Regions from separate parts of the Anaeromassilibacillus sp. 1001302B_160321_C8 genome, predicted to be linked through region 3. Evidence: predicted binding sites of a transcription regulator. Region 3 holds the regulator's gene; each other region holds the start of a gene.
What was found. The regulator LexA, encoded in region 3, represses DNA repair genes until DNA is damaged. The targets are predictions, from matches to a motif close to CNAACANNTGTTNG.

Region 1 (3,278 bases), 200 kb from region 3:
CTTTTCTTCCTGAACATTGCTGTATTCATCCAGGTTATCCAGGACTTCCTTCGCCTCTGCGATGACCATGCTCAGCTGATCTTTCTCGGAGATGGGCTGCAGGTTTACGATCGCATTATATTGTTTACAAATTCGTATTGAAATCGTCCTGTGAAACGTTTAGACTAATGGATACAGAATTTCCACAAGAGAGAAGGTTCACAATTTGGATTGGTTGAGAAGGTTTATGATAGGGCGGTACGGCCCGGATCAGTTGGGGGTTGCTTTACTGATTGTTTATCTGATTCTCATTTTCTTTGCCCCTCTTACTGGCCTATGGATTTTCCGCCTGTTTGCGCTGGCCGTTTTAATTTTGTGCCTATTCCGTATGCTTTCTCGCAACACAGCAAGACGCTACCAGGAAAACCTCAAATTTTTAGCGTTCTGGAATCCAATCAAAAGCTGGTTTCAGAGGAAAAAGGCCCGGATTAAGGATTCCAAGACCCACCGGTATTACAAATGCCCGAACTGCAAAAACACGCTGCGCGTTCCGCGTGGAAAAGGGAAAATTCAGATTACCTGCCCGGTTTGCCATACAGAATTTATTAAAAAAACATAAAAGGAAGCTGCGAAGGAACATCCTCCGCAGCTTCCTTTTATGTTTCGTTGTCGTTATGAATTTCCACGTAGCCTCGGTTTAGATCAATTCCAAGATCTCGCATTGCAAAATATCCGCGATGCGCTTCAGCGTGCGGACATCCGGCTCCACTTCACAGTGCTCCCATTGATACAGCAACGCTTGTGAAACCTCTAACCGCTCCGCCAGTTGTGCGCGGGTCAGATGGGCAAGTTCCCTCTGGCGTAGAATCTTCTTATCGCGCTCCACCAGGATCGCAAGCTTTTTGGCCTCGTCGATCAGCAGCGGGCACCCGTTATGCCCCTGCAAACTACAGGGCCGCCCATCCGGATTCAAGATCACCGGCACGCCGTCCTCTGCACTCAATTCATAGCCCTTTGGCAATTCATAATCTTTTCCCCCGTCGTCCTCGCCCTTCATGGTGGCGTCGTCTTCATCCCAGGGCACCAGAGAAAAACTCTCTCCGATCAACTCCTCGCGCGGGGCATGGTAACAATTGATCCGATAGAGCGTCACCGTATCCATTCGCAGTCCTCCAAAATCCGCGCCGCACATGCTGCCAACTCCGGGCATGGGCGCTTTTTATAGTATTCCGCTGTCCGTTCGCTTGGAACCGGGGAATTGTCTGCGTCCTTGACCCCTGCCAATAATTCCGCACACACAATCGAGCCGTTTTCCTTGCGGAAGCACTCCGCCAGCCGTTGAATCTCCTGATAGAGCTCTTTCTTTTCCACTTTGGCCTTTGGGTCCGTGTAGCCAAGTTTCGCACTTGCGACAAACACCATGCCCGAGACTGTGCCGCATACCTGCCGCAAGCGTCCCATACCCCCGCCAAAGCCGGAGGCCAAGCGGACGGCGGTGTCAAAATCCATGCCGATCTCTTCCGCAAAAGCGCCGACCACCGCCTGTGTGCAATTGTATCCTTCCAGAAAGAGGGCCTTTGCCCTCTCTGCCTTATCGCCCATCTTGATTTCTCCTTCCGAATGTTTGGACAGGAATCCGATCAAAACCATCCATGGAGTTTTGCAAAACAGAACCTGTCCAATCGGTCTGTTTCTAAAATTATAACGCAAATCGGCAATGGTTGCAATTTCCGCTTGACTTTGGCAGAAAAGTTCCTTATACTGTTTGTATCGAACATATGTTTATAAGAAGGGTTTTCTATGACAACCATTGAAAAACTGACCATCCTGACCGACGCCGCCAAATATGACGTGGCCTGTACCTCCAGCGGGATCGACCGCGGCGGGAAAAAAGGAAAACTGGGCAGTGCTGTGAAAATGGGCATCTGCCACAGCTTTGCATCTGACGGGCGGTGCATCTCCTTATTGAAGGTGCTGATGACCAACGCTTGCATATATGATTGCCAATATTGTATAAACCGCCGGTCCAACGATACGCCCCGGGCAACGTTTACCCCGCGCGAACTGGCCGACCTGACCATTGGGTTTTACCGGCGCAATTATATCGAAGGGTTATTTTTAAGCTCTGCCGTCATCAAAAACCCCGACTACACCTGCGAGCTGTTGATCCAAACCCTGCGCCTCCTGCGGGAGGAATACGGATTCCGGGGGTATATCCATGCCAAAGCCATCCCCGGTGCGGACAACCGGCTCCTGACGCTTCTCGGGATGCTCGCGGACCGTATGAGCGTGAATATCGAACTGCCCTCCGAGCGCAGTCTCAAGCTGCTTGCGCCGGACAAATCGAAGCGTTCCATCCTACAGCCGATGGGCCTGATCGCAGGCAAAATCCAGGAGACACGCCACGACTTGATACGGTACCGCAGTACGCCGAAATTCGCCCCTGCCGGCCAGAGCACACAGATGATTATCGGCGCCACCCCGGACACTGACTGGAATATCCTCCGCCTGACCGAGGGGCTTTATAGGAAGTATGGCCTGCGGCGTGTTTTTTACTCCGCTTATATGCCGGTCTCGGAAAATGCCCTACTGCCCCCCAAGGGGACAAAACCGCCGCTTCTACGGGAACACCGGCTCTACCAGGCGGATTGGCTGCTCCGCTTCTACGGCTTCACCGCCGACGAGCTTTTGGACATCCATCATCCAAACTTCCACCCCCTGGTGGACCCCAAATGCGGTTGGGCGGTCAACCATATGGAACAGTTCCCGGTGGAAATCAATACCGCCCCGTATGAGATGCTATTGCGCGTTCCAGGGATCGGCGTGCGCAGCGCCCAGCGTATCCGGGCGGCGCGTCGCTGCCGTTCCCTCGACTTCGACGGCCTGAAAAAAATCGGCGTGGTCTTAAAGCGCGCGCAGTATTTCATCACCTGTTCCGGAAAGATGCGGGAGGGATTGCGCTTTACCCCAGAGAGCGTCCTGCGCGCCCTGATCTCCGAGGAAAAACAGAAACTTGCGGCACAGGATGTCCCGGAACAGCTCTCCTTTTTCACCCCATCCCCCACGACAGAACCACAAGCGCCGGTTGCCTTTCCGGAACTTGCCCAAAAGGAGGCCTGACCATGGTTGCCTATCGCTACGACGGAAGCTTCGACGGCTTTCTTTGCTGTGTTTTTGAAAGCTATATCAGGCGGGAGGTCCCTGTGCAAATTCTGCCCGAGGAAGAAGCACAGGTGTCCTTATACCCGGAAAAATGGATTGAAACCGACCCCGACCGTGCGGAGCGCGTCTACACATCC
Region 2 (3,278 bases), on a different contig from region 3:
GCTGATCATTCCAACAGATGCCATTCTTCAATCCTCATTTTCGTAGTCGATATAGTCCCGCAGCGCTGTGCGGATGTCCTCGCCGCTGTAACCAAGCCGCTGCAGCGCAGCAAACACGCGGCGGCGCCCTTTTTCATCGGAAAGGGACCTCTGATATTTCCGTTCCAGCAGGAACCGGAGCGATTCCTCCGGCTCTGGGGCGAGCTCTTCCACAATTTCCTGGGCGAGCGCGCGGTCGATCCCCTTTTGCAAGAGCTCATATTCCGCACGGCGCGCCGCAAACCGCTTGCGCTGCAGCAGCTCTTCCGCCAAATTGCGCGCATATTGCGCGTCGTTGACCAGGCCGAGCTCTTCCATGCGCTCCGCAGCGCGTTCCGCTGCCTCGCGCCCCGCCGTCCGGGAAATCTTATCCGCCAGTTCCTTTTTGGAGTGGCTGCGGTGCTCCAACAGGTAGAGCGCCTTCTCCTGCGCGCGGTGTGCGTCGCTCCGCTGGATCAGCCGGTACAGCTCTTCGTCGTCGAGCTCCATCCCAATCCGCAGGCCGGATTGCAACAGGGTCTCCGAGTCTAACTTTGCGGCGAGCTCCCCATCCAGGAACAGGGCCGTCAGGCGTTTGCGCCGCGGCTCCAATGCGGTAACTAACAAAGCATTCCCATCCTTTTATGATTCATGTCTATTCGACGTCGTCGGCCTCTATGTCGATTTTCGCAGCCGCTGCGCGGGAGGCCGGTTTTGCCACCTCCGCCGCAGGCGCGGGGATCTCCAGCGGTTTCGCTGGGGAAGCGTTCGGCATGGGTACCGCCGACTTGGCATAGAGTTTCCCGACATTTGCGCGGACCTGCTGTTCGATTTCGTCCGCCAGTTCCTTATTGGTGGCGAACAGGTTTTTGACATTGTCGCGGCCTTGTCCAAGGCGCTCCTGCTTGTAGGAGAACCAGGCGCCGCTCTTCTGCACAATGTCGAGCTTGACCGCAAGGTCGAGCAGCTCGCCTTCGCGTGAAATGCCGCGGCCGTACATCACGTCGAACTCCGCCTCGCGGAACGGCGGCGCAATCTTATTTTTCACCACGCGCGCACGGGTGCGGGAGCCGACCTGTTCCGTGCCGTTTTTGAGCGTCTCGATGCGGCGGATATCGATGCGTACCGAGGAATAGAACTTCAATGCGCGGCCGCCGGGGGTGACCTCCGGGTTGCCGTACATCACGCCCACCTTTTCGCGGAGCTGGTTGATGAAGATCGCCACGCAGTTGGATTTGGAAATCGCACCCGCCAGCTTGCGCAGCGCCTGGCTCATCAGGCGCGCCTGCAGGCCGACGTGGGAATCGCCCATCTCGCCCTCGATCTCCGCGCGCGGCACCAGGGCCGCCACCGAGTCGACAACAATCACGTCGATGGCGCCCGAACGCACCAGCGCCTCCGTGATCTCCAACGCCTGTTCACCGGTATCCGGCTGGGAAACGAGCAAGCCGTCCACATCCACGCCCAGCGCGCGGGCGTACACCGGGTCGAGGGCGTGCTCTACATCGATGAACGCCGCGTTGCCGCCGTTCTTCTGCCCCTCTGCGATGCAATGCAGGGCCAGCGTGGTTTTGCCGGAACTCTCCGGGCCGTAGATCTCGACAATACGGCCGCGCGGCAGCCCGCCGATCCCGAGCGCCAGATCCAGGGAAAGCGAACCGGTGGGGATCGCCTCCACATGCATGGCCTCGTTCTGGCCCAGACGCATCACCGCGCCCTTGCCAAACTGCTTTTCGATCTGCGCCAGCGCTGTCTCCAGCGCCGCCTTTTTATCCATCGTTTTTCCCGCAGCCGCGCCGCGGCTTTTGTCCATGGCCATTTGATTCCCTCCGGTCTTTTGATTGGAAAAACGCCGGAAGAAGTTCCGGCGTCTCGAAGCGACAAGTCATAAAATAACTTGCATTATTATATCGTATTTTTGAAAGAAAAGCAATGGATGGAGGGCAATTTCGAACAAATATTTGCCTCCCTGCTTCTGTAAAATCCTGCATTCCATATTTTTCCCAGGCCAATGCCCTCTCGCCGGAAAGCGGCGGGCACAATCCAGCACGCCTGCGCGCCGCCAAGCCATCCATTTACAAACCTATGCCCGGACGCCAACGACCACGCGGTCCAACCCGTTAAAATCCTTGCGCACTTCGATTTCCCGCACACCCGCCTCTTGGAACAATTCCGTCACGGCCTGCGCCTGTTCTTCCCCGATCTCCACAGCGGCAACGCCGCCGGGCTTCAAACGCGGGACCCATAGCTGCGCAATCGCCCGGTAGAACACCAGCCCATCTTCCCCGCCGTCCAGGGCTGTGCGCGGTTCCTGCTGCACCTCTTTTTGTAGTCCCGCAATCACCCCCGCCTCCACGTAAGGGGGGTTCGACACCACAAGGTCCAGTCCGGAAAACGGTGCGGCCGATTCCGGCGACAAGACATCTAATCGGACCGGATGGACGGCCTTGCTTGCCAGCCGGCGGACATTGGCCTCCAAAAACCGGAAAGCATCCGCATAGAGCTCTGCGCAGGATATCTCTAACCCTGGGAGCAGGGATGCAAGCCCGATCGCCACTGCGCCGCTTCCGCCGCAGAGGTCGATCCCTTTCCAAGGCCCTTTCGCGCCGCTGCCCACACGGAGCCGTTCCGCCGCTGTATACACCAGCAACTCCGTCTCCTCGCGCGGCACCAGAACGCCTTCTCCCACGCAAAGCGTAAAATCCATGAACGGCCACTCGCCAAGGATGTACTGCAACGGCCGCCCCTGCGCCCGCATTTCACAAAGCTCCCAATATGCGGCCGCGTGCGCTTCTTCCGCCGGTTCCATCCCATGGATCATCAGCTTTTGGCGATCCATACCAAAGACCTTTTCAAACAGGCAGACAGCATCAAAGGCAGGGGTTTCAATCCCTGCCTTTTCTAAAAGCATCTTTCCCTTTTGATACGTTTGCCGCAGCGTCATGCCGTTTTCTCCTTTGGCTGCTTGGCCTGTAACGGGCATTGCAGATCCGTCCCGTCCTCCGGGATGACCGCCTTCATCGCCTCAATCGCCACTTCGATCATGCTGTCGTCCGGTTCCTTGACTGTCAGCCGTTGCATCCAGAGGCCGGGGGCCGAAATGATGCGCGTGGCAAGGTTGTCATAACGCCCACAGATACGGATAAGCTCATAGCCGATGCCCACCACCACCGGAATACAAAGCAATTTGACCAATGTGCGCAGGATGGGGTTTGTGAACGGGATGAAGAACCCGATGATGACCCCCAGCAGCAGCATGA
Region 3 (3,278 bases):
GTGGACTATGAGCAATTTTCCACCTTTGCCGCGCATCAGACAACCGAATTGCTTTGCACGGCGCTGCCAATGTTGGAAAATATATAGGAATCGAGCAAGCAGAAATCCCCTACCCATAAAACAAAAGAAACGGACCAGATCTTTCAAAAGATTTCAAAAGATTACAAAAAGTGACAGGGAAAAGGAGGCGGCAGGATATGAAGGTCATCGACATTTCGCGGGAGCTATTTTCTACACCGGTTTATCCGGGGGACCCAGAGCCTCGCCGTGAACTGGTGCGGCGCATGGAGCTGGGGGATTCATACAATCTCTCCGGGTTCTATACCGGGTGCCATTCTGCCACCCACGTGGATGCCCCCCGCCATTTTATCAACGACGGAAAGACGGTGGACGAGCTGGACCTGTCCCGGTTTATGGGGCGCTGCACAGTTGTGTCAGCACACGGGATTGTCACGGGGGCCGACATCGACCGTATCATGCCCTATTGCGAAAAGATCCTATTGTTCAAGGGCGGAGGGGAGGCTTACCTCTCCACAAGCGCTGCATTTGCCTTAGCTGCCGCCGGCGTGACGTTGGTTGGGACGGATGCCTGGAGCATCGGCGCGCCGCATGAGGAGGCGGGGCCGCATGTTGAACTCCTGGGTGCAGATATTCCCATTTTGGAGGGGTTGTGCCTGTCCCATGTGAAGGAGGGTACCTATACGTTGGTGGCGTTCCCACTCTACTTGAAGGGGGCGGAAGCCTCCCCTCTCCGGGCAGTGTTGTTGGCGGAAGACGGCGAAGCGGATTAAATTTTGAAAATCAAACGGCGCGGCTCTGCTAAAAGCAGGGCCGCGCCAGTCTGTTTATAGGGGATGTTTGCTCATTTATAATAGCGGATGCTTGCGACGACTTTTCCGATCACGGTGACGTCGGTCGCATAGATGGGTTCATACTCCGGGTTATCGGGCTGCAAGCGGATGCGGTCGGGCTCCCGATACAGATATTTGACCGTCGCCTCATCCTCGATCAGGGCGACGACCATCTCCCCGTCCTCCGCTGTGGATACTTTGCGGGCAATCACAAGGTCGCCGTCCAGGATGCCGGCGCATTTCATGCTTTCCCCGCGCACGCGCAGTGCAAAGTAGTCGTCGGCATTTTGGTTGGGCGGGCAGAAGGGGACATAGCCCTCCACCTCTTCCACTGCGAGGATGGGTTGCCCCGCAGCCACACGGCCAACGACCGGCACCTGTACAGTGGGCTGCTCCCCCACAAGATGGATGGCGCGGTTGAGGCCGGCGTCGCGGCTGATATATCCCTCGCGTTCCAGTGTCTTCAGGTGCGCGTGGACGCTGGACGTGGATTTCAGGCCGGTCGCTTTGCAGATTTCCCGAACGGTCGGAGGAAGGCCGCCCTGTGCCCGGCTTTTTAAATAGTCGTATACTTTCTTTTGGCTTTCTGTCAACATATCGCATCCTCACTTTCCTGGTGGTGGTTTTTGATCCATTTCCGGAGCCATTCGGAAGAGCATGTTAGAAAAATAGATGGGCGCCTGCGAAGGCTTCTATCCATTGCCCCTTTATTATAGAGAAAGGCGGTACACATCTATGAAAATGGTTATTTTAATAATTCCATTATAACACAGGCGGTCAAAAAATGTAAACGTTTGTTTGTGAAACTTTCGAGGGGTTTCTTCCCAAAGCGTCCCTTTTTGGCAATTTCTACGGAAATTCGTTCAAAAAATCTACTGAAATAGTTTAAAGAATATTCATAGCATCGTAACAACTCAAATCGGTAAAGTGAGTATAATAAGAACCGTAATCAAGCAATGGAGCCGCACCAGAACTTGATACATGTTCTACCCTCCTCAATATACCCCTCAAGCTAAGAAGAAAGACCGAATCCGTAAGGGTTCGGTCTTTTTTCATTTGTTGTGTACGGTTCCTATTTTTGCAGCTGCCGCATATTCCCCGAAATAGGTGGCAAAAATAGACTCGGAGGTGCAACGAATGACTAACAACCACTATCAGAAGAACCATTCATCCGGAGGGGCTTCCAAAGGCTTTTACATTGCTCTGGGCGTCTGTTTAATTGCAATCGGTGTGGCCGCCTGGACGACGTATGATAGCGTTATCAACTATGCGACGCCGGAGGAGGAACCATCCAGCAGCCAAACAACGGCCTATCCAGCGAATGAAGCGGTGAGCGGCGTGTTGGAGGTCCCTGGAAGCAGCTCGCCGGGCACAACATCTTCCACACCATCCGCACCGCCGAGCACATCCCCCAGCAGCCAGGCGCCGCAATCCAAAGCGCCGGTTTCCTCGGAAGAGCCCGCCGTAAAGACCACGACGGTTCCATTGTCTTTTTCGTATCCGGTCGATGGAACGGTTGTGCAAAAATTTAGCATCGACAATCTAATCTATTCTAAAACGATGAAAGACTGGCGCGCGCATGCGGGGGTGGATTTCGCTGCGGAATTGGGCACGGAAGTGAAAGCGATCGCCGATGGGACCGTGAAAAACGCCTACCACGACGACCTATTTGGGAATGTCGTATATATCGAGCACGGCGAGACCGGCGGATGCTACTGTGGCCTGGAAACGATGGACGTGAAAGCCGGCGATACGGTCAAGGCCGGTCAAAAAATCGGGACGGTTGGGACAACCCCTTGTGAGAGCGCTGACGACCCACATCTACATTTTGCGGTTAAGAAGTCCGGCAAGTGGATTGACCCCCTCACAATCTTTGAATAGGCGCCCTCGGCAACGTTTAGGGGCATAAAAAGCAGAGTCAAGAGAGGAATCTTTTGACTCTGCTTTTTTGATCTCTGCCTGTAAAGTTTAGAATATATTCATAAAAATTACAAGAATGTTGCTGGAAATATTATTAATTTCGTGGTACACTATATACGAAATGAAAAGGCCCCTTCTTTTCGGTGAAGTGCGTTTCAATTGATGTAACGGGGTGGAGATTAAATTGGATGCGAGTTGTCCGTTCGGGTGAATCCTTAACAGTTTATTCATGAAATAGACACCGAACGTTACCATACCCAGCGGAAATTTTACTATACTTAAATAGACGGGGAAAGAGAACAGACAGGTTTGTATAGCCCGGTTCCCCACGGGCATACGGAATGAGACTGGTAGAAAGGAGGTACATTCGTGAACAGCAGAGGAGCGGTTCTGGTTTGTGTTACAGGCCAGCGCGATTGTGACAGATTGATTAAAGCAGGGAAGCGGATTGCAGAAGAGCGGTCGGTTCCACTGCATGTATTGTGTGTACAGCCGACTTCGGCGGGG

Region 1: the regulator LexA is predicted to act here: its motif matches at 1,751-1,764, upstream of I2E77_RS01710 (putative DNA modification/repair radical SAM protein).
Region 2: the regulator LexA is predicted to act here: its motif matches at 1,969-1,982, upstream of recA (recombinase RecA).

Annotation. Positions count from the first base shown of each region.
Region 1 covers NZ_JADNJD010000002.1:76,692-79,969, forward strand. The annotation lists gene I2E77_RS01695 (hypothetical protein) at 1-144, opposite strand, end outside; gene I2E77_RS01700 (helix-turn-helix domain-containing protein) at 677-1,141, opposite strand; gene I2E77_RS01705 (C-GCAxxG-C-C family protein) at 1,129-1,581, opposite strand; gene I2E77_RS01710 (putative DNA modification/repair radical SAM protein) at 1,780-3,099, shown strand; gene I2E77_RS01715 (TIGR03915 family putative DNA repair protein) at 3,102-3,278, shown strand, end outside.
Region 2 covers NZ_JADNJD010000005.1:144,762-148,039, reverse strand. The annotation lists gene rimO (30S ribosomal protein S12 methylthiotransferase RimO) at 1-24, opposite strand, end outside; gene I2E77_RS05395 (regulatory protein RecX) at 28-645, opposite strand; gene recA (recombinase RecA) at 674-1,837, opposite strand; gene prmC (peptide chain release factor N(5)-glutamine methyltransferase) at 2,102-2,962, opposite strand; gene I2E77_RS05380 (DUF1385 domain-containing protein) at 2,959-3,278, opposite strand, start outside.
Region 3 covers NZ_JADNJD010000002.1:278,513-281,790, reverse strand. The annotation lists gene I2E77_RS02760 (5'-methylthioadenosine/adenosylhomocysteine nucleosidase) at 1-87, shown strand, start outside; gene I2E77_RS02755 (cyclase family protein) at 198-791, shown strand; gene lexA (transcriptional repressor LexA) at 863-1,447, opposite strand; gene I2E77_RS02745 (M23 family metallopeptidase) at 1,989-2,732, shown strand; gene I2E77_RS02740 (hypothetical protein) at 3,141-3,278, shown strand, end outside.